DNA from 2 places in the Pandoraea sp. NE5 genome. Region 2 is predicted to be linked to the other one. Evidence: predicted binding sites of a transcription regulator. Region 2 holds the regulator's gene; the other holds the start of a gene.
The links. The regulator NrdR, encoded in region 2, represses ribonucleotide reductase genes. The targets are predictions, from matches to a motif close to CACNANATNTNGTG.
Positions count from the first base shown of each region.

Region 1: the regulator NrdR is predicted to act here: its motif matches at 4,255-4,268, upstream of PanNE5_RS10150 (ribonucleoside-diphosphate reductase subunit alpha).

Region 1 covers NZ_AP025517.1:2,215,140-2,230,598, forward strand. Annotated here, with positions in the region: gene ffh (signal recognition particle protein) at 1-1,098, opposite strand, end outside; gene PanNE5_RS10130 (inner membrane protein YpjD) at 1,212-2,096, shown strand; gene PanNE5_RS10135 (PP0621 family protein) at 2,103-2,381, shown strand; gene PanNE5_RS10140 (DUF1269 domain-containing protein) at 2,560-3,072, shown strand; gene ampD (1,6-anhydro-N-acetylmuramyl-L-alanine amidase AmpD) at 3,533-4,132, shown strand; gene PanNE5_RS10150 (ribonucleoside-diphosphate reductase subunit alpha) at 4,507-7,461, shown strand; gene PanNE5_RS10155 (hypothetical protein) at 7,573-8,535, opposite strand; gene PanNE5_RS10160 (ribonucleotide-diphosphate reductase subunit beta) at 9,080-10,222, shown strand; gene PanNE5_RS10165 (hypothetical protein) at 10,598-10,900, shown strand; gene PanNE5_RS10170 (histone H1-like DNA-binding protein) at 10,929-11,540, shown strand; gene PanNE5_RS10175 (hypothetical protein) at 11,655-12,134, opposite strand; gene PanNE5_RS10180 (carbohydrate kinase family protein) at 12,154-13,089, opposite strand; gene tpx (thiol peroxidase) at 13,268-13,768, opposite strand; gene PanNE5_RS10190 (DUF3426 domain-containing protein) at 13,801-14,769, opposite strand; gene prmA (50S ribosomal protein L11 methyltransferase) at 14,818-15,459, opposite strand, start outside.
Region 2 covers NZ_AP025517.1:3,081,250-3,096,708, forward strand. Annotated here, with positions in the region: gene boxC (2,3-epoxybenzoyl-CoA dihydrolase) at 1-1,284, shown strand, start outside; gene boxB (benzoyl-CoA 2,3-epoxidase subunit BoxB) at 1,384-2,811, shown strand; gene boxA (benzoyl-CoA 2,3-epoxidase subunit BoxA) at 2,859-4,115, shown strand; gene PanNE5_RS14130 (DJ-1/PfpI family protein) at 4,350-4,931, shown strand; gene PanNE5_RS14135 (hypothetical protein) at 5,268-6,413, shown strand; ZMP/ZTP riboswitch at 6,548-6,655, shown strand; gene glyA (serine hydroxymethyltransferase) at 6,754-8,001, shown strand; gene nrdR (transcriptional regulator NrdR) at 8,020-8,502, shown strand; gene PanNE5_RS14150 (autotransporter outer membrane beta-barrel domain-containing protein) at 9,204-12,722, shown strand; gene PanNE5_RS14155 (porin) at 12,939-14,003, opposite strand; gene PanNE5_RS14160 (LysR family transcriptional regulator) at 14,523-15,452, opposite strand.

The DNA.
Region 1 (15,459 bases), 870 kb from region 2:
GCTGGCGGCGGCCTGGAATTGCGCGGGGAGCTTGTCCATGAGCGACGACAGGCCGCCCATGTTCTTCATCTGGCCGATTTGCGCCTTGAAGTCGTTCAGGTCGAAGTCACCGCCCTTCTTGACCTTCTCGGCGAGCTTTTGCGCGGCCTGAACGTCGACGCCCCGTTGCGCTTCCTCGACGAGCGCGAGAATGTCGCCCATGCCGAGAATCCGGTTCGCCATACGATCCGGGTAGAAGACCTCAAGGCCGTCGAGTTTTTCGCCCACACCGACGAATTTGATCGGCTTGCCGGTGATGTGACGCACCGACAGCGCCGCACCGCCGCGCGAGTCGCCGTCGAGCTTGGTGAGCACCACGCCGGTGAGCGGCAGCGCGTCGTTGAAGGCGCGGGCCGTGTTGACGGCATCCTGGCCGAGCATGGCGTCGACGACGAACAGCGTTTCGATCGGTTTGAGCTCGGCATGCAGGGCGCTGATTTCCTGCATCATCGCTTCGTCGATGCCCAGACGGCCGGCCGTGTCGACGAGCAGTACGTCATGGTGATGGCGTCGCGCCCAGTCGACGGCCGCACGGGCAATGTCCACCGGCTTCTGATCGGGTTGCGACGGGAAGAAGTCGGCGTCGACCTGCTTCGTCACCGTCTCCAACTGGGCAATCGCGGCGGGACGATAGACGTCGGTGGAAACCGTGAGGACCTTCTTTTTCTGCGCGCGCAGCAGCTTGGCGAGCTTGCCGACGGTGGTGGTCTTGCCGGCGCCCTGCAGACCGGCCATCAGGATGATGGCGGGCGGCGTGGTCGCGAGATTGAGTTCGGCGGCGCGGCCTTCGTAGTCGCCGCCCATGAGCGCGGTCAGTTCGCGTTGCACCACGCCGACAAGCGCCTGGCCCGGCGAGAGGCTGGAAATGACTTCCTCGCCGAGCGCCTTTTCCTTGACCTTGGCGACGAAATCGCGCACCACGGGCAGGGCGACGTCGGCCTCGAGCAGCGCGAGACGCACTTCACGCAGCATTTCCTGCGTGTTGGCCTCGGTCAGGCGGGCTTCGCCGCGCAGCGTCTTGACGACCTTGGCGAGGCGCGTAGTGAGATTGTCGAGCATGAAACGTATCCTGTAAGACCTGCAGCGGCCCCGTTCGCCCTGCCGTTCGGCCCCGGAGGGGGCGGTGGCGGGGACGGCAGCGCGCCCGTCATGGGCTGGTGTAAACTTCAAACATGACTATTTTACTGTATGCGCTGACCGCCATCCTCTATGCCGGATTGGCGGTTTGTTCGTGGCAAGGATATCGACGCAACGCTGCGCTCGCACTGGCGGGCGGGCAGGTCGCGCCTGCGCCGGTCGCGGGCACGCCGTCGCGCTGGCCGATGCAGCTTTCGCTGTTCGTCACGCTCGTGCTGCACGGGGTGTTGCTGCATCAAACGATCTTCCGCTCGGACAGTATGCACTTCGGTTTCGCGTACATGCTCTCGGCCATGCTGTGGCTCTCGGTCGGCATCTACTGGATCGAGAGTTTCTTCTTTCCGCTGGACAGCCTGCGGCTGATGGTCACCCCCGTGGCCGCGGTGACCTGTGTGCTGCCGATGATTTTTCCGGATGTACGCATTCTCGGCTTCGCGGCGGAACCGATTTTCAAGGCGCACTTCATCATCGCCAACATGGCCTACGGGCTGTTCGCGCTGGCGGCGCTGCACGCGCTGCTGATGCTCTACGCCGAGCGGCAGCTGCATCCGTCGCGACGCGGCGAGACGACCGGCTGGCTGGCGCACTGGCTTGAGACGCTGCCGCCGCTGCTCACGATGGAAAAGTTGTTGTTCCGGCTGATCGGCGCCGGGTTCGTGCTGCTGACCCTGACGTTGATCTCCGGCGTGATGTTCTCCGAGGCGCTGTTCGGGCGCGCGGTGCGCATCGATCACAAAACCGTGTTCGCGGGGGTGTCGTGGCTGATGTTCGGCGCGGTGCTGCTGGGACGGCATTTTTATGGGTGGCGCGGCAAGGTCGCGCTGCGTTGGGTTCTGGCGTCGTTCGTGGCGCTGTTGTTGGCGTATGTCGGTTCTCGCTTCGTGCTTGAGGTGGTGCTGCATCGCATGACGGAGACTTGAAGCGCGATGCGCAATATCCTGTTGTTACTGGTGCTCCTGATCGTTGGCACGTGGTGGATGCGAAGCAACGAGCGCAAGCGCAATACCGAGCGCACGCGCCCGCCAGGCGCAAACGATGCGCGCACGTCGGCGCGTCAGGCGCTGCCGCCCGCCGAGCGCATGGTGCGATGCAGCGAGTGCGATACCTACCTTCCCGAGAGTGAATCCGTCGCTGGCGCGGGCGGCCAGCATTTTTGCAGCGGTGAACACCGCGACGCCTATCGGATGCGCGAACACCGCATCTGAGTCGCGCTGCGCGGCCACGCTGCGCAGCGATGATCTCGTTCTCCCGTCCTTCGCGCCGTGGCACTTGTACGTGCCGGCTTGCGCATGCCTGCTGCATGCACTAAAACACAGTAACCGGCCCCGCTCACAAATAGAATAATCATCGAGGGGCGCGACGACAGGAGGGCGCAATATGCTAATGCGCAGACGGATGTATTTTCTGCTTCCCGATCTGGCGAGTGCCCAGCGCACGATGAGCGATTTACTGCTCGCCCGGGTGGAGGAGCGTCACATCCACTTTATGGCACGTGACGAAATGGACCTGGAGGGACTGCACGAGGCTAACCTGCTACAGACTTCCGATATCGTGCACGGCGCCGAAGCCGGGCTCGTCATCGGCGGGTTCTGTGGTCTGGCAGTCGGTGCAGTCGCCGCGTTTTTCCCCATCGTGGGCACACGTCCCCAGTGGGAGTTGATGATTGTGACGGCACCGCTCGGTGCGCTCTTTGGCGCCTGGGTGTCGAGCATGATCGGCGTTTCGGTGCCGAACTCGCGACTCAAGACGTTTCGTGAGCCGCTCGAGCGCGGCATGATTCTGCTGATGGTGGATGTGCGCGACGGTCGCGTCGATGAGATTCGCGAGATGCTCAAGGCCCATCACCCCGAAGCGCACATGGAAGGGGTGGAATCCGCCATTCCTGCCTTTCCTTGATCGATGGCGATCATGGCAATAAGCGAGGGCACCGTATCGAAAGCGATGACAGCGTTGGCGAAGACGATCAGTGTCACCGGCCGGAAACGGTCCAAAGCGTCGCACCTGTGAGCGGCGCGGGATGGTGAGCGTGTCGATCGACACGCGAGCGACATCATCCCTGGGCGTGGTCACGCCTACAGAAGCCTCTCGGCCAGGCAAGGCGGGAGGCTTCTTCATTGGGCATCCCCTTTCACCGCATGACGACGGTTGACGAAGCGCCGCCCACCCGTGAACGGGCTGAGCGTTGCCCGCGCCGGGCATGCCGCCGACGGCGTCACGCCAAGTGGGCTACAATGGCGCCCCTCGCTCTACGGGAGCCCGCTGTGCCCGACATGTCCCAGTCATTCGCGTGCGCCAACACTGCGCTCCGGTCGTGTCATCGCGTCACGATGCGTGCCTTGCTGCGGCGAGGTGGCGCATGAGCGCGCCGACCCATGTCCCGATGCTCACGCTCGATACCGACGGCTGGATACGCGAAGCCGAGCGACTGCCGTCACCCAACTTCGATGGGCGTCCGGCGGGCACGCCGACCGACCTGCTCGTGGTGCACAACATTTCGCTGCCGCCAGGACAATTCGGGGGCGGCGAGATCGCGGCGTTCTTCCAGAACCGGCTCGATCACGATGCGCATCCCTTCTTCGATGAGATCCGCGGTGTGCGGGTCTCGTCGCACTTCCTCGTACGACGTGATGGTGCGTTGCAGCAGTTCGTGTCGTGCAACGCGCGGGCCTGGCACGCGGGGGCGTCGTCGTTCGAAGGGCGAACGCGGTGCAACGATTTTTCGATCGGCGTGGAGCTCGAGGGCACCGACGACGTGCCCTATGCGGCAGCGCAGTACGTCACGCTGGCGGCGCTCACGCGAACGTTGCGTGAGCATTATCCGATTCAAGCGGTGGTCGGACATGCCGATATCGCACCGGGACGCAAGACGGATCCGGGACCGTACTTCGAGTGGCAGCGATTGCGCCGGATGGCGGCGCTGAGCCCCCAGGCATTGCCGTTTCAGCCGGCCGACTAATCCCCATCCGGGGACAGGTTTTGCTTGACACGGCGATGCCACGGGCCTTCCCGGCGAGAGAAATTTTTGGGTTTGCGGAGTGCGTCATCTCCACTATACTTAGTGAAAATTCCGGTGCCGACCACTACATCTAGTGGTTGATGTCAGGTTCGGCACAGGATGCAATCGCCATCAATACCGTGCTTTTCCTGCGGCGTTTTTGCGGGGCGGCACAGCAGCAAAGCCGTGCAGCGGACACCTGAACCCTTGGCCGTCCGTCGGTCGTGCGGTATCCAGCACTTCGCTCCATCGGCGTCCCTAGGGCGCATTTTTGCCGGCCGTAACCTGGTAAGAACGCGCTAACAGCACCATCTCATTGGAACGGGAGTTTTTACATGCAGACTAACGAAAACCTCACCCGCCCGACCCCGACGCCTGCCGCGACTTCCGGCAATGGTGCGGGTGCGTCGGCGCCCCAGACGACGGGCGCCTTCGAGCCGGCGACCAACGCCGACTTCAAAGTGATTCGACGCAACGGCGCGGTGGTGGGTTTCGAGCCGTCGAAGATCGCGATCGCCGTGACCAAGGCGTTCCTTGCCGTGAACGGCGGCCAGGGCGCGGCGTCGGCCCGCGTACGCGAACTCGTGGAGCAGTTGACGGGGCACGTTGTGCGCGCCCTGATGCGCAGCCGCCCGAATGGCGGCACGTTCCACATCGAAGACATCCAGGATCAGGTCGAACTCGCGCTGATGCGTGAAGGCGAGCACAACGTGGCGCGAGCCTATGTGCTGTACCGCGAGAAGCGTTCGCAAGAGCGCGCGCACGCGGTCGAGACCACGCAAGAAGCGGCTACGCCCGATGGCCCGGTGCTCAATGTCACCGACAACGGCGTGGTGCGTACGCTCGATATGTCGGTGTTGCGCGGCGTGGTGCAGGCTGCCTGCGAAAATCTCGGCGACGAAGTCGTGGCCGAGCCGATCGTGACCGAGACCCTCAAGAACCTGTACGACGGCGTGCCGCTGTCGCAGGTCTACGACTCGGCGATCCTCGCCTCGCGCACCCTCATCGAGAAGGAACCGGCGTACAGCCAGGTCACGGCGCGAATTCTGATGCACACGATCCGCCGCGAGATCCTCGGCGAAGAAGTGCCGCAGGGCGAAATGGCCGCGCGCTACATCGAGTACTTCCCGCGCTTCATCAAGCAGGGTGTCGACGCCGAACTGCTCGACGAGCAACTGCTCTCGTTCGACCTGGCCAAGCTGAGCGCCGCGCTCGACGCATCGCGCGATCTGCAGTTCAACTATCTGGGCCTGCAGACGCTCTACGATCGCTACTTCCTGCATATCGACGGTCACCGCATCGAGATGCCACAGGCGTTCTATATGCGCGTGGCGATGGGGCTGGCGCTCAATGAAGTCGAGCGCGAAGCGCGTGCGATCGAGTTCTACCAGATTCTGTCGAGCTTCGATTTCATGAGTTCGACGCCGACGCTGTTCAACTCGGGCACGCGTCGCTCGCAACTCTCGTCGTGCTACCTGACGACGGTCTCGGACGATCTGGAAGGCATTTACGAAGCCCTCAAGGAAAATGCACTGCTCTCGAAGTTTGCCGGTGGTCTGGGCAACGACTGGACGCAGGTTCGCGCGCTCGGCTCGCACATCAAGGGCACGAACGGCAAGAGCCAGGGGGTGGTGCCGTTCCTGAAGGTGGTCAACGACACGGCCGTGGCCGTGAACCAGGGCGGCAAGCGCAAGGGCGCGGTGTGCGCCTACCTGGAAACGTGGCACCTGGACATCGAGGAATTCCTCGAGCTGCGCAAGAACACGGGCGACGACCGCCGCCGTACGCACGACATGAACACGGCGAACTGGATTCCCGATCTGTTCATGAAGCGCGTGATGGAAGGCGCCGAGTGGACGCTGTTCTCGCCGGCCACCTGCCCGGACCTGCACGACAAGTACGGCAAGGCGTTCGAGCAGGCTTACACCGCCTACGAAGACAAGGCCGCGCGAGGCGAAATCAAGCTGTTCAAGAAGGTGCCGGCGCAAGCGCTCTGGCGCAAGATGCTGGGCATGTTGTTTGAAACCGGCCATCCGTGGATTACGTTCAAGGATCCGTGCAACATCCGCTCGCCGCAGCAACATGTGGGCGTGGTGCACTCGTCGAACCTGTGCACGGAAATCACGCTCAACACGAGCGAGACCGAAATCGCGGTGTGCAACCTCGGCTCGGTCAACCTCGTGGCTCACATGAAGCAGACCGCGAACGGTTACGAACTCGATCACGACAAGCTGCAACGTACCGTACGCGTGGCGATGCGCATGCTCGACAACGTCATCGACATCAACTACTACGCGGTGGCGAAGGCGCGTAATTCGAACCTGCATCACCGTCCGGTGGGCATGGGCATCATGGGCTTCCAGGACTGCCTGCACCTGCTGCGCACGCCGTATGCCTCGAATGCCGCCGTCGAATTTGCCGACCGTTCGATGGAAGCCGTGTGCTACTACGCCTACTGGGCGTCGTCGGAGCTGGCCAAGGAACGCGGTCAGTACTCGTCGTACAAGGGCTCGCTGTGGGATCGCGGCATCCTGCCGCAGGATTCGCTGGCGTTGCTGGCCGAAGCGCGTGGTGGTTATATCGAGGTCGATATGTCGGCCACGCTCGACTGGGACAGCCTGCGCAAGCACATCGCTGCGCACGGCATGCGCAATTCGAACTGCGTGGCGATCGCCCCGACCGCCACGATCTCGAACATCATCGGCGTCTCGGCCTGTATCGAGCCGACGTTCCAGAACCTGTACGTGAAGTCGAACCTCTCGGGCGAATTCACGGTGGCCAACGAGTATCTGGTGCGTGACCTGAAGGCGCGTGGCCTGTGGGACGAAGTGATGGTCGCCGACCTGAAGTACTTCGACGGCTCGCTCGCCCGTATCGACCGCGTGCCGGCCGACCTGCGCGAGATCTATGCCACGGCGTTCGAAGTCGAGCCGAAGTGGCTGGTCGAAGCGGCGTCGCGTCGTCAGAAGTGGATCGATCAGGCGCAGTCGCTCAACATCTACATGGCGGGCGCTTCGGGCAAGAAGCTCGACGAGACGTACAAGCTGGCCTGGACGCGTGGCTTGAAGACCACGTACTACCTGCGTACGATGGCCGCGACGCACGTCGAGAAGTCGACGGTGAGCCACGGCGCGCTGAATGCGGTGAGCTCGGGGGGCGTGACGCCGGGCGGAAGCTTCTCGGCCGAGCCGTCCTCGCCGCTGGCGCAGCCGATGCCGGACGCTGAAGGCGCGGTGTGCACGATGCGTCCGGGCGATCCGGGCTTCGACGAGTGCGAGGCTTGCCAATAAGCTTGCGCTTGCGGTGAGATTGGGGGCCAGTCCCGAGGTTTGCGCCTCGGCACTGGCCCCCAATTTATTTCGGCGCCGAGATGTTGAGGCGACACGCCTGTCGCCTAGTCCTCAGGCCAGATCGATACGCATCGACAGATCGAGCGTTTGCCCGTGCGCCACGACTACGTGATCGTCGTCGAACGCGCCGACCCGATGCGTCGACGGTTCCAGACAGAGGTAGGGACGTCCGGCGGGAGAGTGCACCACGAGCCAGCTGGCGTCGCTGCTGCGCACCGTGGCCGAGCGCAGGCCGCCGGCGTAGTCGAGGCGCGCGTCGAATCGCCCCGACTCGACCGGAGCTTCGGCGAACCAGGTGGACCGCCCCTCGGTATCGAGTCCGCCGCCGACAGACACGACCTCGATCTCACCGACGTGAACGCGTTGCTCGCTCGGCCATCGGATGTCCTCCGACGGCGAACGCCAGATCGCCTCCGCTTCGAACGTCAGGCGCGAGCCGGCAGGCCACTGAAAGTAGGGATGTAGCCCGAGCCCGGCGGGCATATCCTGCGTCGAGAGATTGGTGATCGACAGTTGCATGTCGACGCCGAGTGCGTCGAGCGTCACCGAGAGATACGCCTGATAGTGCCACGGCCATTCGGGTTGCGCGGGACTGTCGAGTTGGAGCACGCAACAGTGCGGGCTCTCGTCGACGACATCCCACGCGCGACGCAGCCCCCAGCCGTGCAGCGAACTCGATGCGGCCGGCGTCTCGCGAGCGACGATCGCGCGCTCGCGCCAGTGCAGCGTGTCGTCGCGCAGCATGTTGGTATACGGCAGCATCGGAAAGGCGCCGGCCTTCGGCCATTCGTCCGACGAGAACGGGTCGTTGCCGAGCGGCACAAGGTAGTCGAAAACGTCACCGTGCGTGTCGCGCCGAGCCAGTCGTGCGAGCCGCGCCCCGCAGCCCGGTTGAACCTCGGCCACGAGCGCGCCCGCCGCGAGGCGGATCGGTTTGCCGGGGGTGAGCGTGAGCGGTGTCGGGCCTGACGAACCGGCCGACGCCGGTGCGCCGTCGGCGCCTGGGAATGTCATCGTCGGTATCTCCTTCATCGACGTTCAGAAGTGGCGTGCGCCGGAATCTGTCGTTCCGGTTCGCCGTCGCGACAGGATACGCCAATGCGACGCAGCGCCCCCCCTCGACGCACCATCAGCGCTGTCGTGCGGCGCCGTTTCATGGCAAGATGCCGGTCCCGCAAGCCCGGCCGCCCGGCACTCGGGAGATGTTGCCAAACACTAGGTATAGTGGTCATCGTGCAGTGCGGCACTAGATATAGTGTTGCATGCTGGAACGAGTGACGTAATTGTGCTAAATTGGAGGCATTCCATTCGACGTCGGGAGGTCAGGATGTTGTTGCAGCTCTCGCGTCGGCGTTGTTGTTCAAAACTGCGCAATTGCGCATCTGCATCACCCCCGAAATATGGCAATGCTCCCGGTGGACTTCGTGCTCCCGGTGATCGCTTGCCGGCCGCCGGATCGCAAATTTTTTGTCAGCCTTCGCACGCGAACGGCTGATCTGTCACTTCGGCGATGTGCGCGCGTGTGTGCATCGCATCAACCTGAACGGACTGAGACCCTATGCTGAACTGGGAAGAAGACACCACCACGGCCAACTCGGCTGCCCCCACCGCGGCTCCGGTTGCCGCGTCGAACGTGCTGGGCACGCAAGGGGAAACCCCGACTGTGATCGCCTCGCAGTCGACGCGTCGCGTGAGCGCCTCCGACAAGCGCGTGATCAACGGCACCACGGATGTGAATCAACTGGTGCCCTTCAAGTACAAGTGGGCCTGGGAGAAGTATCTGGCCGGTTGCGCGAACCACTGGATGCCGCAGGAAATCAACATGTCGCGCGACATCGCCCTGTGGAAAGATCCGAACGGTCTGACCGAGGACGAGCGCCGCATCATCAAGCGCAATCTCGGCTTCTTCGTGACGGCCGACTCGCTCGCGGCGAACAACATCGTGCTCGGCACGTATCGCCACATCACCGCACCGGAGTGCCGCCAGTTCCTGCTGCGTCAGGCCTTCGAAGAGGCGATCCACACGCACGCCTATCAGTACATCGTCGAGAGCCTGGGGTTGGACGAAGGCGAGATCTTCAACGCGTATCACGAAGTGCCGTCGATTCGCGACAAGGACGAATTCCTGCTCCCGTTCATCGAAGTGGTGGCGGATCCGTCGTTCCAGACCGGCACGCAGGAAGCCGACCAGAAGCTGCTGCGCTCGCTCATCGTGTTTGCGTGCATCATGGAAGGGCTGTTCTTCTACGTCGGCTTCACGCAGATTCTCGCGCTGGGTCGGCAGAACAAGATGACCGGTGCTGCAGAGCAATATCAATACATCCTGCGCGACGAGTCGATGCACTGCAACTTCGGCATCGATCTGATCAACCAGGTGAAGCTGGAAAACCCGAACCTCTGGACGCCGGAGTTCCGCGAAGAGATTCGCGAGCTGTTCAAGAAGGCGGTCGAGCTGGAGTATCGCTACGCTGAAGATACGATGCCGCGCGGCGTGCTCGGTCTGAACGCGGGCATGTTCAAGAGCTATCTGCGCTTCATCGCGAACCGTCGCTGTTCCCAAATTGGTCTCGAGGCGCTCTATCCGAACGAAGAAAATCCGTTCCCGTGGATGAGCGAGATGATCGATCTGAAGAAGGAGCGCAACTTCTTCGAAACGCGAGTGATCGAATACCAGACTGGTGGCGCGCTGAGCTGGGACTAAGCAGTAAGTGAAATTTGGATGCTGGCTGCAAAGCCAGTATCCATGCGGGTTTCGAGAGGATGGTGTGAGCGCGCGTGGCGCGCGTGAGCGCCAGCAAAACAAGTCGAAGAGACTGTGCGCGTCATGCACATCATCCTCACTCGCACGTCGTTACGCTCGCTTCGCACGCGTCGACATGCGAACACCATGTGCATCAAATACAACAGATTGACTTCTTCGTTGCGAACGTTGTGCGATTTTTTACGCGCAAAGTATTAACATCGCATCACAAAAGAATTATGATTCGCTCAAATAAATTGCAGTCTCGATGAACACACGAAAGCACATTGCTTTCCTCCCGCGACAGAGAGCTGGTAGTTACGGAGCGTAAAAACCTTGGTGCATAGCAAGCAGTATCGCTTATCCGCTATCGCAATCTCCTCCCTCCCGATGACGGGACAGGCAAGCTACCCCCCGAAGAATCTGGCGAATCCCCTTTCTCAAGACAATCGAATTGCTGGCGGCAATGTCGCCGGCAATTTTTTTGCGCGCGTGACCACTCACGGTCAGCGTCATGCGCGCAGCGCCGAATTCATTAGCGTAAGCCGTCGAAGTCCGATGCGTACGCCGATGAATAGCCCGCTCGCCGGCGGTTCGCCGCATGGTGGTCGGGTTTCCTTCTCAGGTGGTTTTGTTTGAGTGATCTCTCACGTTAAGGAGCAAAGTGATGGCTACTACTGCTAAGAAAAAACCCGCAGCCAAGAAGGCTGTTGCCAAGAAGCCGGTAGCGAAGAAGGCTGCCGCCGCCAAGAAGCCTGTCGCGAAGAAGGCTGTTGCCGCCAAGAAGCCGGTAGCGAAGAAGGCTGTCGCCGCCAAGAAGCCGGCAGCGAAGAAGGTCGCCGCCAAGAAGCCGGCAGCCAAGAAGGTTGCGGTGAAGAAGGTTGCCGCCAAGAAGCCGGTCGCCAAGAAGGCAGCGGTGAAGAAGGTTGCCGCCAAGAAGCCGGTTGCCAAGAAGGCAGCGGTGAAGAAGGTTGCCGCCAAGAAGCCGGTCGCCAAGAAGGCAGCAGTGAAGAAGGTTGCCGCCAAGAAGCCGGTTGCGAAGAAGGCAGCGGTGAAGAAGGTTGCCGCCAAGAAGCCGGCCGCGAAGAAGGCTGCCGTGAAGAAGGTTGCGGCGAAGAAGCCGGCGGCGAAGAAGCCTGCTGCGGCGGCGAAGAAGCCGGCCGTCAAGAAGGTCGCCGCCAAGCCTGCTGCGGCCCCGGCTGCAGCACCGGCAGCAGCACCGAAGACGGCGCTGAATCCGGCAGCGGCATGGCCGTTCCCGACCGGCAGCCGTCCGTAATTCGAGTGCCGAAGCAGGAACCAAGGCACTTAGGTGTCTTTTGATCGAGTAGGCCTACTCGATCCGAAACCCGCTGTGATGAGTGATCGTCGCAGCGGGTTTTTTCATGCGGCCTTAGTGCGTCACGCGCGTGACGCCGCCGCTTGAGAGCAGACGCACGCGCTGACCCGGCTGGAATGCTTCGTCCGCATCCTGTGTGATGGCGCGCAGCTCGCCGTTGTCGAGTCGCACGGTAATCTCCAGGCCCGCCTTCTTGCTCATTCGGTTTTCGACGGCTTGCCCCGCAACCGCACCCAACAGGCCGCCGATGATGCCCGTCGCGATCGAGCCGCGACCGCCACCAATGGCGCTGCCGCCGACGGCGCCCAGCGCACCGCCGCCCACCACGCCGAGAATCCCCGGATCGCCGTTGCTGCTATCGATCGTGACCGGGCGCACCGATTCGACGGTGCCCATGCGCACCACCTGCTCGCGTTGTGCTTGGCGGCTGTTGTAGACACTCGCGGAATTGCTCGGACCGAACGCCGTGCAGGCGGACAGGGAGAGCGACGCTGCGGCGGTGAGAATAAGGAAGGGTGTGGTCAGTCGTGCCATCGTTGTGTTTATCCTGAAATCAAACGAAGCGGTAGCCGAACGCGGCTTCATATTGCGCCTCGATCTCGGCGCGCGTCGGCGCGTAAGTCTGCGGACCTTGCTCGGCAATCTTGAGCGAACCCATCAGGCTCGCCAGACGGCCGGCGGTGGGCCAGTCGAGGCCCTTTTCGATACCGTACAGCAACCCGCCCCGGAAGGCGTCGCCGCATCCGGTGGGGTCGACGACTCGCTTGGCTTTGACGGCGGGAATGTCGTGTTGCTTGCCGCCGGCGAAGATCAGCGCGCCGTGTTCTCCGCGCGTCACGACCAGCGCCTCGACACGCGACTGGAGGTCGTCCATCGACCAGCCGGTCTTCGTGCAGAGGAGCTTGGCTTCGTAGTCGTTGACCGCGAGGTATGTGGCGAGTTCCACCATGCGACGCAGGGCCTCAGGCGAGAGCAACGGCAGGCCCTGACCCGGATCGAACAGGAACGGCACCCCGGCGGCGGCGAAGCCTTCGGCGTGAGTGAGCATGGCGTCGGGGGCGTCGGGGGCAACGATGCCGAGCGTCGCGCCGCTGACATCGGCCACGCGGTTGCGCGACGAGAACATCATCGCCCCCGGGTGGAAGGCGGTGATCTGGTTGTTGTCCAGATCGGTCGTGATCATCGCATTGGCGGTCATGCTGTCCGCGACCACGCGAACGAATTCCGTCGTCATGCCGAGCGACTGGAAGCGCTCGACGTAGGGCGCGCCATCTTCGCCGACGGTGGCCATGACGACCGGCGAGCCGCCCAGCAGATGCAGGCTGTAGCCAATGTTGCCGGCGCAGCCGCCGAAGTTGCGGCGCATCGTCGGCACGAGGAAGCTGACGTTCAGGATGTGTACCTGATCGGGCAGGATGTGCTCGCCGAAGCGGCCTTCGAACGTCATGATGTTGTCGTAGGCGAGCGAGCCGCAGATCACGGTAGTCACGGGGGAGATCCTTGCGAAAGGTAAGCGGGGCCAATCTGGGAGGGCAGACGGTTGGCCAGTCGCGCTGCCAGGTCATGCTAAAAACGGGCCGGTGCATTTGCCGCACCGGCACGGGAACTGCCATCTGGCGCGCACCGGTTTTACCGGGCGGGCCAGCGATACGCCGAGGGGCGATGGCTTACGACAACGCGGCCAGCGCGGCGTCGTAGTTCGGCTCGTTCTTGATCTCGGGCACGAGTTCGGCGTGGACGACGCGGTTATCGGCGTCGAGCACGACAACGGCACGGGCCGACACGCCGGCGAGCGGGCCGGTGGTGATTGCCACGCCGTAATGCTTGAGGAACTCGCGGCCACGCATGGTCGAGAGCGTGACCACGTTGTTCAGGCCTTCGGTCGCGCAGAAACGGCTCATGGCGAACGGCAGGTCAGCCGAGATCACGAGCACGACCGTGTTCTCGAGCTTGCCCGCGGCTTCGTTGAACTTGCGGGTCGAGGTGGCGCAGGTCGGCGTGTCGAGGCTCGGCACGATGTTGAGCACCTTGCGCTTGCCCGCGAAATCGTCGAGCGAGACGTCCTGCAACTTGGCATTGACCAGCGAAAAAGCCGGAGCGGTCTGCCCCTTTTGCGGGAACTGGCCGTCGACTTCTATGGGGTTGCCCCCGAGTGTGACTTGGGACATCAATATCTCCTAGGTTGAGTGCAACAGCGCTATCACGGATAGAACGCGAGCACCCGATAGTTACTGGCTAGCGCTGCCTGCGCCGTCAATCGTAACCGAATCGTGCGTTCGTTGTGTGGCGCCAGACCGGCGTCATGCTGCGCTGTATCGGTGACGTAGTCGCTCGCCGAAAACACGCGTCGCACGACCGGCTTGCCGTCGATGTCCGACAGCGTGAGTTCGAGCGACGGCCAGGCCACGGCATAGTCCGCTTGATTGCGCATGAACACGGTGAGCGTCATTGGCACGGCGTCGTCTGAGGCCGGGGCGCTCGCTGGCGTACCGGTTGTCGCGTCGCTCGCGTCGGTCGTGCCGGGCGCGTCGGTGACCAGCGTCACGCTCGAGATCTGAACCTTGTCCGGCTGACGCGGCGGCGCGATCGGCACATGCATCGGGCGTCCGAGCGTCGCGAACACGCCGCGCAACGCCGGCACGCGATCGACGAGTGCGGCGCGCTCGACCCACGCCCACTGGGCGATCAGACCGACGACGGCCAGCGCGATCAGCGCACGCCAGATCACGCGACCGACGCGGGGGCGACGTGCCTGTCCGGCAAGAGCAACGGACGTCGGCGAGTCGGCAGACGCGACGGAAGCTGACGACGTCATGGACGCAGTGGGCGCCACAAGAACTGTGGCATCGTCGTCATCGATGTAGCGACCCGGGCCATGTCGCATCTGCGCCAGGCTCTCGTCCGGCGTGCCCAGCAGTGCAGCGATCGCCGTGGGCGTGAGCATCTCGGGCACCGGGGGGCGTTCGGCGGGCGCGGCCTCCGCCTCGTTCTCCTCGCCGGGCGGCTCGCACAGGTAGGCATGTCCGTCGAATACTTCACGACAGTTGCCGCAGCGCACGAGACCGTCGCGCAGCTTGAGCTGATCCGCCACGACGCGAAAGACGGTATGGCAGTGAGGGCAGCGAGTAGCGAGAACGCGCGAGGACTGGGCCATGGGAGTCGAGGGCATCGGGGGATTCGAGGGCGAGGACCCGAAGACTCGGCGCGTCGTGGGCGACTAGCCGGCGGCCTGCCCGTGCAGGCAGACCCAGCCATCGTGAGCACGCCAGACCGACATCTTCATATAGGGGGCGTAGGCGGCGATCACCTCGTCCGCTTGCCGCTCCAACACGCCAGACAGCGCGAGCCGTCCGCCCGGTGCCACGCGCGATGTCAGCATCGACGCGAGCAGTTTGAGCGGATTCGACAGGATGTTGGCGACCACGATATTGAATTGACCGTCGCGCAGGTCGGCGGGCAGTCCGTATTCGACGCTCGCGTGATTGCGCTCACTGTTATAGCGGGCAGACTCGACGGCCTGCGGATCGATGTCGATACCGACGACCGGATCGGCGCCGCACTTGCGCGCCAGAATGGCCAGAATGCCCGAGCCGCAGCCGTAGTCGAGCAACGACTGACCCGCCTCAACGTGCTGTTCGAGCCACTCCATGCACAGCCGCGTGGTCGGGTGGCTGCCGGTCCCGAACGCGAGGCCCGGATCGAGTTCGAGGATAAGCGCATCGGCGTCCGGGGCGTCGTGCCACGACGGCACGACCCAGATACGCTGGCCGATCTGTATGGGCTCAAACTGCGATTGCGTCAGGCGCACCCAGTCCTGTTCTTCTACGTCGCGCAACGTGAACGCGGGCGACTCGGTGAG
Region 2 (15,459 bases):
GGTCTGAAGTTCCTCGCCGCCGTGAACGGCGCGTGTGCGGGCGGCGGCTACGAGCTGGCGCTGGCCTGTGACGAGATCTATCTGGTCGACGACCGTTCGTCGTCGGTCTCGCTGCCGGAAGTGCCGCTGCTGGGCGTGCTGCCGGGCACCGGCGGCCTGACTCGCTTGACCGACAAGCGTCACGTGCGCAACGACCGCGCCGACATCTTCTGCACCGTCGTCGAGGGCATTCGCGGCGAGCGTGCCAAGCAATGGCGCCTGGTCGACGAAGTCGTCAAGCCCGCGCAATTCGCACAAACGGTGTCGGCGCGTGCGCTGGAACTCGCTCAAGGCAGCGACCGTCCGGGCGGCAAGGGTGTGACGCTCACGCGCCTGGAGCGCACCGACGAGCCGGACGCGATCCGCTATGAATTCGTCGACGTGGAAATCGACCGCGCCAACCGCACCGCCAGCCTCACCGTGAAGGCGCCGAAGTCCACGCCGCCGGCCGACATCGCCGGTATCGAGGCCGCCGGCGTGAACTGGTGGCCGCTGAAAATGGCGCGCGAACTCGACGACGCCATTCTCAATCTGCGCACGAACGAACTCGATATCGGCACGTGGCTGTTGCGCACCGAGGGCGAGGCGAAACACGTGCTGGCGGCTGATGCATCGCTGCTGGCCCATCAGGATCACTGGTTGGTGCGCGAGACCATCGGCATGCTGCGCCGCACGTTTGCGCGTATCGACGTGTCCTCACGCTCGCTCTTCGCGCTGATCGAACCGGATTCGTGCTTCACCGGCACGCTGGCCGAATTCGCCTTCGCGGCCGACCGCACGTACATGGCGGCGCTGCCCGCCAGCGAGGAAGACGAACCGGCAATCACGCTCACCGAAGTCAACTTCGGCCTGCTGCCGATGGTCACCGATCAATCGCGTCTGGCACGGCGCTTCTATGAAGACGCGGCGGAACTCGACGCCGTGCGCGCCACGATTGGCCGCCAGGTGCGCCCCGATGAGGCGGAACGCCTCGGGCTGGTCACGGCCGCCGTCGACGATCTCGACTGGCCGGACGAAATCCGCATCGCGATCGAGGAGCGCGCGGCCATGTCGCCCGACGCGCTCACCGGCCTCGAAGCGAACCTGCGCTTCAACGGCAAGGAGACGATGAACACCCGCATCTTCGGCCGTTTGTCGGCGTGGCAGAACTGGATCTTCATCCGTCCGAACGCCGTGGGCGAGAAGGGCGCGCTCAAGGTCTACGGCAAGGGCAACAAGGCGCAGTTCGATCCGAACCGCGTCTGACGAATGGGCTGCAACGTCGCCGGTGACGAACGCCGGGCGGTGGCAGGACCGAACAAGTCGTTTTACACAGAATACGTACGAGACACGAGGATTCCCACGATGGCTTCGATCAACTACAGCGAGAAGATCCCCAACAATGTCAACCTGTCGGACGATCGCACGCTGCAACGTGCGCTTGAACAGTGGCAGCCGAATTTCCTGTCCTGGTGGGGCGACATGGGGCCGGAAGGCTCGCACGGCTTCGACGTCTATCTGCGCACGGCGGTAAGCGTGGATCCGGGCGGCTGGGCGCACTTCGATCACGTGAAGATGCCGGACTATCGCTGGGGCATCTTCCTCACGCCGGGAGAAGCCGATCGCAAGATCCACTTCGGCGAGCACAAGGGCGAAGCTGCGTGGCAGGACGTGCCGGGCGAACACCGCGCGAACCTGCGTCGCATCATCGTCACGCAGGGCGACACGGAACCCGCGTCGGTCGAGCAACAGCGCCACCTCGGACTGACGGCGCCGTCGATGTACGACTTGCGCAACCTGTTCCAGGTGAACGTGGAAGAAGGCCGCCATCTGTGGGCAATGGTCTACCTGCTGCATCGCTACTTCGGCCGCGACGGCCGTGAAGAAGCCGAAGCGCTGCTCGGCCGCCGCTCGGGCGACGAAGACAATCCGCGAATTCTCGGTGCGTTCAACGAGAAGACGCCGGACTGGCTGGCGTTCTACATGTTCACGTACTTCACCGATCGCGACGGCAAGTTCCAGCTCTCGGCACTGGCCGAGTCGGGGTTCGACCCGCTCGCGCGCACCACGAAGTTCATGCTGACCGAAGAGGCGCACCACATGTTCGTGGGCGAGTCGGGCGTCTCGCGCGTGATTGCTCGCACGGCGCAAGTGATGAACGAATTGAAGACCGATGACGTCGCGAAGCTGCGGGCAGCGGGCGTGATCGATCTGCCGACGATTCAGCGCTACGTCAACTTCCACTACTCCGTGACGATCGACCTGTTCGGTGCGGATCAGTCGTCGAACGCGGCCATCTTCTACAGCTCGGGCCTGAAGGGCCGCTACGAAGAGGGCAAGCGCGACGACGACCATCAGCTCAACGGTCAAATGTATCGGCTGCTGGACGTGGACAACGGCAAGCTCGTCGAGCGCGAGGTGCCGATGCTCAACGCGATGAACGAAGTGCTGCGCGACGATTACATCAAGGACTCGGTCGCGGGGGTGAATCGCTGGAACAAGGTGCTGGAGAAGGCCGGTATCGACTTCCGCCTTAGCGTCCCGCACAAGGCATTCAATCGTCAGATCGGCACATTCGCGGGCGTGCGTGTGTCGCCGGACGGCCGTGTGGTGAGCGAGGCCGAATGGGCTGCGCATGAGCGTGAGTGGCTGCCGTCAGCGGAAGATCGCGCGTATGTGGCGTCGCTCATGGGCCGCGTGACCGAGCCGGGCAAGTTTGCCAACTGGATCGCGCCGCCCCCGCTCGGCATCAACCGTCAGCCGATCGATTTCGAGTACGTGCGCTTCAACTAAGGCCAACGAGAGCCCAGGCGCGAGCCATCCCACAAGGAGACAGCATCATGAACGGCCCCGTTCCGGTCGAAGTTCTGAAGCAGCATCTGATCGATCCGGAGATCTGCATTCGCTGCAACACCTGCGAGGAGACGTGTCCGGTCGACGCGATCACGCACGACGAGAACAACTACGTGGTGCGCGCGGACACGTGCAATGGGTGCATGGCGTGTATCTCGCCGTGCCCGACGGGGGCCATCGACAACTGGCGCGATGTGCTCAAGGCCGACGCGTATGCTGTCGACGACCAGCTCACGTGGGACGAGTTGCCCGTGCAGGACGATGCGCTCGCCGGTCAGGGCACGATCGGCGAGGCGGCGCCGGGCGTGGCTGGCGGTGCGTCGGCCGACGTTCCCGAGCCCGTCATCGCCGGCTCGGATTTCGTGCGCGGCTCTGTCGTGCCGCCGTGGTCCGCCGCCAAGCCCTATGTCAATCTGTACAACCACAAGGCGCCGGTACAGGCGACCGTGGTCGGCAACTATCGCCTGACCGACGCCAGCACCGAGAGCGACATCCACCATATCGTGCTCGACTTCGGCAAGCAGCCGTTCCCGGTGCTCGAAGGACAGTCGATCGGCATCATTCCGCCGGGCACGTCGGGCGACGGGCGGGCGCACCATGCGCGACAGTACTCGATTGCGTCGCCGCGCGACGGCGAGCGGCCCGGTTACAACAACCTGGCGCTCACGGTCAAACGCGTGACGAAGGATCACCAGGAGCAGGCGGTTGGCGGGGTGTGTTCGAACTACCTGTGCGATCTGAAGAAGGGCGACGTGGTGAACGTGATGGGCCCGTTCGGCAGTACGTTCCTGATGCCGAACCACGCCGATTCGCACCTGCTGATGATCTGCACCGGCACGGGGGCGGCCCCGATGCGGGCGATGACCGAGTATCGTCGTCGTCGCCGTCTGAAGGGCGCGACCGGCAAGCTCATGCTGTTCTTCGGCGCGCGCACGCAGGGCGAGCTGCCGTACTTCGGCCCCCTGCTCAACCTGCCGAAGGACTTCATCGACACGAATCTGGCCTTCTCGCGTACACCAGGACAGGCCAAGCGCTACGTGCAGGACGCCATGCGCGAGCGCGCGGCCGATGTGGCGGCGCTGCTGCGTCACGACCACACCTACATTTATGTGTGCGGGCTCAAGGGCATGGAGGACGGCGTGCTGCAAGTGCTGCAGACCATCGCGGGCGACGCCGGGCTCGACTGGCAGGCCCTCTGGCAACGGATGAAGACGGAAGGGCGTCTGCATCTGGAAACCTACTGATTGACTGACGACTGACGATATCGGCTCGCGCAGCACCCGGCAGAGGGTGTGGCGCGAACCTCGGCTTGACCGACGGCGTTTTGCGCCGGCTTGACACCGCGTGCTTCGGCACGCGGTTTTTTTTCGTTCGTCGATGACGGTCGGGGTATCGAAGGCTGTCGCGGCGACGTCACCGGAATTGAGTAACATGGAGGAGCGGTTTCCCTTCCATCTTTTCTCTGAACGGAGAGTCATATGGGCAAGAAGCGGATTCTGGTACTGGCAGGCGACTATGTCGAAGACTACGAGCTGATGGTGCCCGTGCAGGCACTCATGGCCGTGGGTCACCGGGTGGAAGTGGTCTGCCCCGGCAAGAAGGCGGGCGACAAGGTGCGCACTGCGATTCACGACTTCGAAGGCGATCAGACGTACAGCGAGAAGCGCGGTCACGACTTCACGCTCAATGCGACATTCGACGGACTGTCTCCCGCCGACTTCGACGCGCTGGTGATTCCCGGTGGCCGCGCGCCGGAATATCTGCGGTTGAATGATGAGGTCGTCGAGATCGTCAGACATTTTGCCGAGAGCGACAAACCGATTGCCGCGATCTGTCACGGGGCGCAGTTGCTGGCGGCGGCCGGTGTGATCGAAGGGCGCGAATGTTCGGCGTATCCGGCCTGTGCGCCGGAGGTGCGGCTGGCCGGCGGGAAGTACATGGAGATCGGGATCGACGAGGCGCATACCGACGGCAAGCTGGTGACCGCCCCCGCCTGGCCCGCGCATCCGGCGTGGATCGCGCAGTTCCTCGCCGTGCTGGGAACGAAGATCGAGCTCTGACGCGCGGCGGATTTGTCCGAACTTGCCTCGTTTTCGAAAGCTTGACGTCCGGTGGCGCAGCAAGATCGGCCGATCTCAACCAGGTCGGTCGGCAGGCGCTGCGCGCGCCGGAGCCCCGGCATACGACGAAGGAGGGTCGTGATGGACGTCAATGCTTATCCCTTCAGGGGCCATGCCGCAGGCTCCCCTGCCAGTCCCACGGCCGCTGGGCCGACGCGTGCCGGATTATTGCCGGAAGCCGGACCACTTGGAACGTTCGGGGCAGTCACCGGACATGACGGTAGCGGCACGCCGCTGCCGCCCATCGGACCTTACGATTTTTCTACCGCGCGGCGCGTGCACGAGGTCCTTCCGGCAGGGGCCCCCAGTGCGGCTGTTCGACTATCGTTCGAAGCGCACGCGCAAGCACCGCAATACGTGGTGACGGCGTTCCCAAGCGCTGGGCATGCCACGCGAGCGTGGCTTGCCTCTCGCCTGTTCGGCGCGTTGGGCCTGGCGACACCGACGGCCGTGTTGGTGCGGGGATGCTCGCTGGCATTCGATGGAACCCAGGCGCCTGAGCGGATCTACCTGGCGACGACGTATCTTCCCGTGTACCGGCCATTGGGGGAATGGTTGGAGGGGGAGGCCGCGCTGCGCGCGATCGACGCGGCAGATGGCGCGCAAAGCTCGCCGAGTGCGCGCGGCGGTGGGGGCGATGCGTGTGAGCGTGCTCGAGACGGCGCCCGCGCGGCCGGACGGCAAATGGCGCAAGTACTTGCGCAGTCCGGCGGTGCACCACTGCATGCGCTCGCTGGCGCGCCGGCACAGGCGTATGCCGACGCCACACGCACACGCGACGAAATGCGCGGCGTGCTCTGCGCTTGGCTCCCCGAAGTCTATCGATGCGCATTGGAGCGTCAGTACGTCGCCGCGCTGTGGCTGGGCAATCGGAATCTTTTCCACGCCGTCATGGAAAACGTCGGTGTCTGGCGAGACAAGAACGACTTGCCCTACATGATGACGGTCGATTTCCGGGCCTGCCTCGATGCGGGCTTTCAGGGCGCGCTGTCGGATTTGATGCCGTATCGCCTTGGCGAACCTTCCACGGCATTCGTGCGGCGGTTGGCCGGGCTGACACAGACCGTCGACAGCAAGACGGTGCTCGACGAACTGAAGAATCCGACGGGGGTTCGGGCACTGGCGGCCGAGATGGCCTTCCGCCTCGGGCGAATTTCGGCGCACCACATCGCGCCTTGGGTGGACGATGCCCAGGACTTGGTCCGCGCGACATCGGTCGCTGCCAAGGTGGCCGCGGCGGCCGAGGACTGGAGCGGAATCGTGCCCCACCTCCTGGCGCGACGCGACCGTCTCGTGACCCGGCTGGGTGGCGCCTGGGCCGCACAGGCGTGGACACAACTGTACCCGACGCGCGCCCGCGCCATCGAGGCGCATCAGGCGCCCTTTTTGCGTTCGGCCGCAGCCGAACGCGATCGTGTGTGAGCCCGTCGGATCGGGCCGTCCGACCCATTGTCAAGCCGCCTCGGCGAATGGCACCAATTTGGTGCGCGGCGCCGATTGACGTGCGTTTGCCCCGGTTGCCTAACGTCGCAAGCTCGCATAAACTATCGACGCCACAAACCCCGCGTGACTGGCGATTAGGGTGCACAGCCTTGTGTGCCCGAGGTGGAGCAACCCACCGGGAAGCGCCGGGGTCTTATTTGCCGTTCGCCTGGGCAGCCGTGATGGTTGGTGCTGCCCTGTCTATCGTCTTCCGAAGCACAAAGGAAGATGCGCTGCGCCATCCCCTCCCGGAAAATCTGTTCAATTCAACGGAAACGCCATGTTCGACAAATCGAAATCCACCGTTGCCTCCGTCGATCCCGACGTTTGGGCTGCGATTCAGAAAGAAAATCAGCGTCAGGAAGACCACATCGAGCTGATCGCATCGGAAAACTACACCAGCCCGGCCGTGATGGAAGCGCAGGGCTCGCAACTGACCAACAAGTATGCGGAAGGTTATCCGGGCAAGCGCTACTACGGTGGTTGCGAGTATGTCGACATCGTGGAACAACTGGCCATTGATCGCGTGAAGGCGCTGTTCGGTGCCGAAGCCGCGAACGTGCAGCCGAACTCGGGCTCGCAGGCTAACCAGGGCGTGTACTTCGCCATGCTCAAGCCGGGCGACACCATCATGGGCATGAGCCTGGCGCACGGTGGCCACCTCACGCACGGCTCGCCGGTGAACATGTCGGGCAAGTGGTTCAACGTGGTGAGCTACGGCCTGAACGAGAACGAAGACATCGATTACGACGCTGCCGAGAAGCTCGCGCAGCAGCACAAGCCGAAGATGATCGTGGCGGGCGCCTCGGCCTTCGCCTTGAGGATCGACTTCGAGCGTATGTCGCAGATCGCCAAGTCGGTCGGCGCGTACTTCATGGTCGACATGGCGCACTATGCCGGTCTGATCGCCGCCGGTGTGTACCCGAACCCGGTGCCGCATGCCGACTTCGTGACGACGACCACGCACAAGAGCCTGCGCGGCCCGCGCGGCGGCGTGATTCTGATGAAGGCCGAGTTCGAGAAGCCGATCAACTCGGCCATCTTCCCGGGCATCCAGGGCGGCCCGCTCATGCACGTGATCGCCGGCAAGGCCGTCGCGTTCAAGGAAGCCGCGTCGCCGGAATTCAAGGCGTACCAGGAACAAGTCGTGAAGAACGCCCGCGTGATGGCCGAGACGCTGGTCAAGCGCGGCCTGCGTATCGTGTCGGGCAAGACCGAATCGCACGTGATGCTGGTTGACCTGCGCGCCAAGAACATCACCGGCAAGGCCGCGGAAGCGGCGCTGGGCGAAGCGCACATCACTGTGAACAAGAATGCGATTCCGAACGATCCGGAAAAGCCGTTCGTGACGAGCGGCGTGCGTCTGGGCTCGCCGGCCATGACGACGCGCGGTTTCAAGGAAGCTGAAGCCGAACTCGTCGGCAACCTGATCGCCGACGTGCTGGAAAACCCGGAAGACGCCGACAACCTGGCTCGTGTGCGCGCACAAGTGGCTGAGTTGACGAAGCGTTTCCCGGTCTACGGCTAAGCCCCGGACGCCGCCCGCATGCGCTGCCCGTTCTGCCGTCACGACGACACGCAGGTCATCGACTCGCGTGAAGCGGAAGATGGCGCCGCCATCCGGCGGCGCCGGAAATGCCCGGCGTGCGACAAGCGTTTCACCACGTACGAGCGTGTCGAGCTAGCGATGCCGGCGGTCGTCAAGAAAGACGGCAGCCGCGCCGAGTACGACCGCGCGAAGGTGCGCGCCAGCATGCAGTTGGCGATTCGCAAGCGCCCTGTGAGTGCCGAAGCGATGGATGCCGCAATTGCGCGCATCGAATACAAGCTGCTGGCCGGTGCGGAGCGCGAGGTGATGAGTCAGCGTATTGGCGAATTGGTGATGCGCGAATTGAAGCGGCTCGACAAGATTGCGTACATTCGCTTTGCGTCGGTGTACCGCAGCTTCGAGGACATTGCCGAGTTTCGCGATGTGCTCGAGGAAATCGACAGCACCGATGTCAAGCCCAAGCGTAAGCCGGTGGCCTGAGTCGACGGCGATGCGAGAGCGCGTATGAGCTTGCGCTGGCGACCGTAAGGCCCGTTTGCTGTAAAGAAGGACAGGAAACCCGTCGTGTCTGAAAGGGCACGGCGGGTTTTTTTATGGCGCTCCCAGTGCTTTAGGGAACGTCAGCGTGCGCAAGGGCGAGAGCGCGCTAGGTGGCGGTATCTCGGCCAAGTATCGCTTCTGAGCCTGCGTACCCACGTCAGGCGGGCGAAGAATCGTCCTGTTGTGACCAAGCGGAAGTGAAGAAACCCGTCGTGCCTGAGAGAGCGCGGCGGGTTTTTTTATTGGCGCTGGGTATAGGCATTCGGCTCGCATTGTCCGGCCGGAACGCGGTGCAAAACGCATGATGCCGAGCAGAAATTTTTCGTTGGGATATCTCCCGCTTGGTTTCGATATCCGTTGTTTGCGTGTCGCATGCTTCGCATGATTGGGATTTTAATGATGGGATGTATTGAATTATTGGGACCTTCTTCTTTTTTGATTTTGAATATTTAAAGAATTATCCCAACTTATTGATGGATTGTTTTCTTGGGTTAAGTACCAAAACTCAATGACTTTGCGTCGATTTCGATAATCCGAATTTTAGACTTCGTGAGCCTTGACGCACGCCGTCGTGTCGTGTCGTGTCTGGAGCGTGATGGAGCAATTCGTCACTTTTCACGAATTAATTTATGGATTATCGAATGCAAAAGAACCATCCGAAGTCGAGCGCGCTGCGTCAGACAAAGATTTGCATGGCCGTCGCGGCCGTAGTGACCGCAGCAGCACTGCCGGGGTATGCGGCGGCGCAAACCGGGCAGAAACAATGGCAGGAGGATCGGACCGCTCGTCTGGGAAAAATTGATACCGATGCCAAGGCTGTGACGCCCGAACTCCAAAAGGCCATTGCCACGCGGCGACTTGCGGAACGTATGGCTGAGCAAATGGAAGCCGCCTCCGCCGTCATGGATTCCACGGCTACGTGGAGTGACAAGAGCTTGGCGCTTGAATTCGTAAGTGCCGCCGTCGGTTCCATTCTCACTGAAACTGCCGATGCTTCCATTTCCACTGACGGATTGTCAAAAAAGACGGCGCTCGCGACGCTGAAGTCGAGGATCGATGTGGCCGCGAAGGCAAAACATGCTGGGCGGGCAGAAGCATACGGTGACCTCGCAACCGAGATCAACAAGCACGCCACTTTTGCAAAGGCGAGTGCCGATGCCGTCACGCCGCTGCAACGCTCGGCCGATTTGTTGGCACTGAAGCAGGCGCGTGTGCAAGCCGCCGGGACAGAGGCGGCACTGACGGCGCTCAAGAATACGCGTCAACTGGACGCGGCCACGCCGAATGCTGAGAAGCAAGTCGCGCGTTTGACTTGGCACGACAAGCATCTGACCAACTTCATGGGGGACGAAGCGAATTCCGATACGCATGCCGTCATCGGCGCCGACACCACGCTGGAGATCACGAGTGCCTCCGGGAGGTCGTCGGATGCGATCCACGGTGTCGTCGGAGGCAAACGGGACGTGGGTACGCTTTACGTCGCCGAAGGCGCCGATCATGACGTTCTCGTCGCCGGTACGGGTAAGGAACTGATCGTTCATCGTGCCATCGAGGGTGCGGGCGATCTGTCCATTTCGGTCGTCGAGGGGGGCGCGCTGACCTTCGCCGCGCAAGGTGAGAATCAGACCGGTGCCATCTACGCGGAGAACGTTGCGCTGTCCGCGACCGGTGCAAACGGAAAGATCCAGTTCAATGAAGGCACCAGCGCCGGATCGGCAACGATTGCACTCAATAACGGTGGCGAACTGGTGTTCGGAACGAACGCCAATGCAGGCAACAGCCAGATCACTGTCGGCATGGCGGTGACCCAGGGCGATGTCGATGCCGCCCTGCTGGCGAATCCGAAATCCGGGCTTGGCGTTGCCGCCGCTGGGAAGCTGACGGTCAGTGATGCCTCGGCGGGCGACGCGACGGTCGTCAATTTTGGACTCGCATCGTTCGACAAGTCGAAGCTTCAGAATCTGGCGTTGCTGAATGCCGGCAAGACGACGCTCAGCAATCAATCCGAGGGCGGCAAGGCGGAAGTCATTAACCTTGGCGGCGCGACACTGGACATCGCCGATACGAAGCTGCAGCGCATGACGCTGACAAACGCCGGTGAAGTCACGATGTCAGGCAGCACGGTCGCGGGCGAAGCGACCATCAACCTCGTGGGCGGTTCTCTGGACGTGTCGGCGATTGCGCTTCCCGCGGCGGAGCCGAGCGATCCCGTTGTCAAAGCGCTCACTATCGGCTCGCTGACGGGCAGCGGCGAAGTTGTTGCCGGTGAGACCACGATTCGCCTCGGCGCATTGCATCAAGACGACGTGTTCGACGGCCGCATTCTGAGCGTCAAGGCTGCAGTGTCGGATAGTGACGACGTTACGGTCAGGCTGGACACGTTCAACAAACAGCCGCTCGCGCTGGGCGACGCGCCGTTGAGCCACCAAGCCGACGCGATCTCCGATCCACCCACCCACCTGCAAGTGGTCAAGGTGGGTAACGGCAACCTGACGCTGACCAACGACCAAAGCGCCGTCAAGCGCATGGAGATCGAGGCCGGTACGTTGACGGCGGCGCACGCCAATGCGATGGGCTCGGGCACCGTGAGCGTTGCCAGTGCGGGTACGGTTGCGCTGGGCGCAGACGTCAGCGGCGTGACCGACATCACGAATGCCGGCACGATTGAACTCGGTACGAACAAGCTGGCGGTGCGCAAGTACGCGTCGAGCGAGGGGGCGAAGATCAACTCGCGTGTTGCGAAGCAAGGTGAAGACCTGGCGTTCGGCGCGATTCAAGTCTCGGAAAGCAGCGATTTCCGCGCGACCAAGATCAACGTCGCCGTCGATGACGGCATCGAAGTCGCCGATCTGCTCAAGCAGCAAGTGACGGTCGTGGATGCGCCGGGCGACGCCGACGTGCAGATCGGTGAAGTCGAGTTCGGCAGCATCGCGACTGGCGATGGTGCCGATGGCGGCACCGATGGCAATACCGGCGGTCGAGTGACGATTACCGAAACCAGTGCAGTGAATTTCCTCGGGGCAGACGGCGGTTACAACGCCAACGAGCAAGCGGTGCTGGCCTCGGTCGACGGCGTGGCGTTGGGCGATCTGGCCTTGGGCAAGATCGGGGGCAGCGTGCTGTCGGCCATGGCGTTGCAAACGGCGGGTTCGGAAGAGCAACGTCGTTCGGCGCGTCTGCTCTCGGGTGAGTCGCTGGTGAACAACGCGACGACGGCGCAAGGGTCGGCTACGTCATTCCAGCGCGGCATGCAAACGCGCATGATCGCCGGTGGCACGATGTTCGACGACAAGACGGCGAACGGCGCGATGGCGGCGGACAACGGCATCGCGGGTTGGGCCTCGTTCAAGGGCGGCAACGCGAGCCAGCGCGGCGACGGCATGTCGTTCGACGTGAAGGGCCTGGACGGCGCGATCGGTATCGACAAGCGGGTGGGCCAGAATACGCTGGTGGGCGCGTCGATGGGCCTGGGCAACCAGGAGTCGAAGGCGAAGGGCATGCCGGGCGAGTCGAAGGTCAACAGCGTGAGCGTGGGCCTGTACGGATCGCACCTGAGCAGCGCGAACTGGTTCGTGAACGGCGCGTTGTCGTACACGAATCACAGCGTGAAGACGGATCGCACGGTGGCGGCGCGCAATGCGTCGGCCCGCTTGACGGGCAAAACGAGCGGTCAGACGTTCGGGATGTTCGGCGAGGTGGGTAAGCGCTTTGGGGTGTCGGGCGTGAACATCGATCCGTCGGTGGGCGTGCGCGTGGCCTCGACGCGTCTGAACGCGTTCGACGAAACGAACCGGGATGGCCAGGGTAACGACGGCCTGAAGGTGGGATCGCAAACGCAGACCTCGACGCGCGGGGTGTTGGGCGTACGACTGTGGAGCGAAGTGGCGAGCTTTGCGGGCGGCAAGGTGGCGCCGTCGCTGCGCCTGTCGTACGAGCACGAGTTCGGCAACACGCAGAGCCGCCTGACGAATGCGATCTACGGCGCGCCGCGTGACTTCACGGTGAAGGGGCCGAAGTTGGGCCGGGACATCATCGCGGCGGATCTGGGTGTGGACATGCAGATCAAGAAGCAACTGGAAGTGCGCGTGGGCGGCAACGTCAGCGTGCGCAAGGGCGAAAGCGCGATGGGTGGCGGTATCTCGGCTAAGTATCGGTTCTAAGGAAGTCGGCAAGACGCTTTCCTCGCAAGGGGAAAGCGCAGATCGCCTCCGAAGACGATTCAGATCGCGCATCGCGCAGTCATGATCGATGCGTTATTGGCCGAATACATTTGGGTCGAAACCCCCGCTACTTATCGTCAGGAAAAAGCCGTCCGGCAATGCGCCGGACGGCTTTTTCGCATCTCGCGCCCGGGGGCTCGCTACTACGCCGCCTGATCAGAACGAATGCGACACGCCGACATAGGCGCCGGTCTGGCCTTTCCCTGCGGGCGGGTTGTCGAGCGAGTCGCTCGGAATGGCCGCGACCGAGAAGTTCTGGTTCGAACTGTTTTTCACGTAAGCGAGGGTGCCATACAGGAACGTGCGCTTCGACAGGCTGTACGTCGTGCCCACCTCGAACATCGTCGCGTTGCCGAAGCCGCCCGGCACGTTGACATGATAAACCGCCGCATTAGCGGCCCAAACCGGGGTGGCTTGATACCTTACGCCGGCCCAGTAATGGTCGGCACGCGTGGCGAAGTCGGGCGCGGGCGCGTCCGGCGCGGACATATGCGTGTAGCCGAGTGAAATCGTGAAGCGGTTCAGGAACACATTCGCGCCGGCGAAGTACTCGCGCGACGTGGCGAAGACATCAGTGAAGCGCCCCGTGCTATCGCGAATTTCGTCATACAAGGCGCGCAACTGGAACCGGTCATGCGTGTAGGTCAACTGGGCCCCCATGCCACGCCCGTTGTTGAACTGCCCGGCGATGTTGGAGAACGCGTATTGGCCCGCCACGTCGAAGCCGTACCAGTTCGGGCTCTGGTAGTTGACGGTGTTGCTCGCCTGCGGCCAGTTACGCCCGCGCACGAGCGACGCCGAGGAGAAGGCTTGCTGCTGGAATGGATCGAAGTCCCAGACCCCGTTGCTGATGAACAGATTTCGCCCGATCGTCAGTTGCCCCCACGAGCGGGAGTTGAAGCCGACCAGCGCGCGCCGGTCGAAGATCGAACCCGCGCCATTGTTGTTGAAGCCGTTCATCAACTGGAAGCCGCCTTCCAGGTTGAATACCGCATGCAATCCTTGCCCGAGATCCTCATAGCCGCGCAGGCCGAACAGGCTCGTGCCGTAGTCGCCGCCTTGCGCGCTCCAGCGCGAGACGGTGCCGCCGTTGCCGTCCTGAAGGTGGTTCATGAACTGAAAGCCGCCATCGACGCGGCCATAAAGTTGCACGCTCGACTGCGCGTGCGCAAACGTGCCGATGCTGCAAAGCAGGCTCGCTGCGATGAGCTTCTTTTTCATGGTCTGCTCCCCAGTTGCGTTTTGCCCCGCACCTTCTTGCGCGGTTATGACCGTCGTCGTCGCACAGCGTCCAAGCGAAGACAACACGAGATGTCGTCGAAAAAGCTTGAAAAGCCTGAAAATTCGTTACGAGTGACAAAGCATCGGGAAGCGGGCACGCCTGGGCAACGGGCGCCGCATGGGGGCATGCGGGCGGTTGCGAGTGATGCCGTCACGCTCTGGTTGTCAGAGTTCATCGTCATGGCAGTCCACTGGCGTAGCGTCGTCGGCGGGGCGGCGCCAATACAGGCGCACACGCGGCCATACGACCGGATTCAGCTGGCGAGGCGGCAGGCGATGCTTCGCATGTCATGGACTGCGACGCAACGAGCCGTTATCGCCCGGATGGCTTCATTTATAGACGAATTCCCCCGCGCGCAACATCGGGGAAAGGCTTAATACGACGATTGTTGCGTGCCAGCAACCGAAGCCGGGCAACGCGGCGACCGGGTCCATGCCCGTCGACGTTGGCCGTTCACGTCAGTCCGGGGCGCCAAACGCTTCCATCTTGCTCGCCAAATGGGTCAGCAAGCGGTTGGCCGCGCCGGACAGCCGCCGGCCTGTGCGCGTGACGAGATGGGCTTCGGCCTGATTGAGAATCGGGTGATCGATCGGCAGCGCGCGCAGCTCGCCGGCCTCGATCTCCTGTGACACGGCAAACGCGGGCAGGAATGTGGCGCCCAGTCCGGCGCGCACGAAATGCTTGAGCACGGAAATCGAGTTGGTCGTGACCGCGGGCGTCAGCCGATACTTTTCCGACTGCTCGGCCAGCGCCATCAACTGGCGGGTGCCATACGCCCCATGCATAAGGGCGAGCGGCACGTCGTAGAGCGCGTCGAGCTTGAGTCCCCCGGCCGCGCGACACCGCTCTACGAGCGGCGAGTCGGGCGCGACGATCGCGTGCACCGGTTGGCGCATCTGCGCGCGCGACACGATCTTGGGTTCGATCGGGGGGTTATAGACCAGCCCGATGTCCGCATCGTCTTCCGCGACCCGCCGCATGACTTCGTTGGTTCCCGCCAGATCGAGCGTGAGCGTGATGTCCGGATAGCGCTTGCAGAAGTACTGCAGCGGCGCGCCCATCAGATCGCTGACGAACCCCTCGCCGACCGCCAGCCGGATATGCCCGCGCCGCAACCCCCGCACCTCCTGCAGCTTGGCAAGCAAGTCCTCCTGGTGTGCGCGCTGTTCCCGGTAATACTCCATGAGCAACCGGCCGGCCTGCGTCAGATGGACGCCGCGTTTGTGACGTTCGATCAACGGTAGCGCCATTTCGGCCTCCAGCAGGGCGATCTGACGGCTGACGGCCGAAGGGGCAATGTCCAGTCTGTCCGCCGCGGCGCGCACGGTGCCGCACTGGACGGCTTCAAACAGATACAGCAGTCGGTTTTCGTTGATGGCAGGTGTCATACCCTAA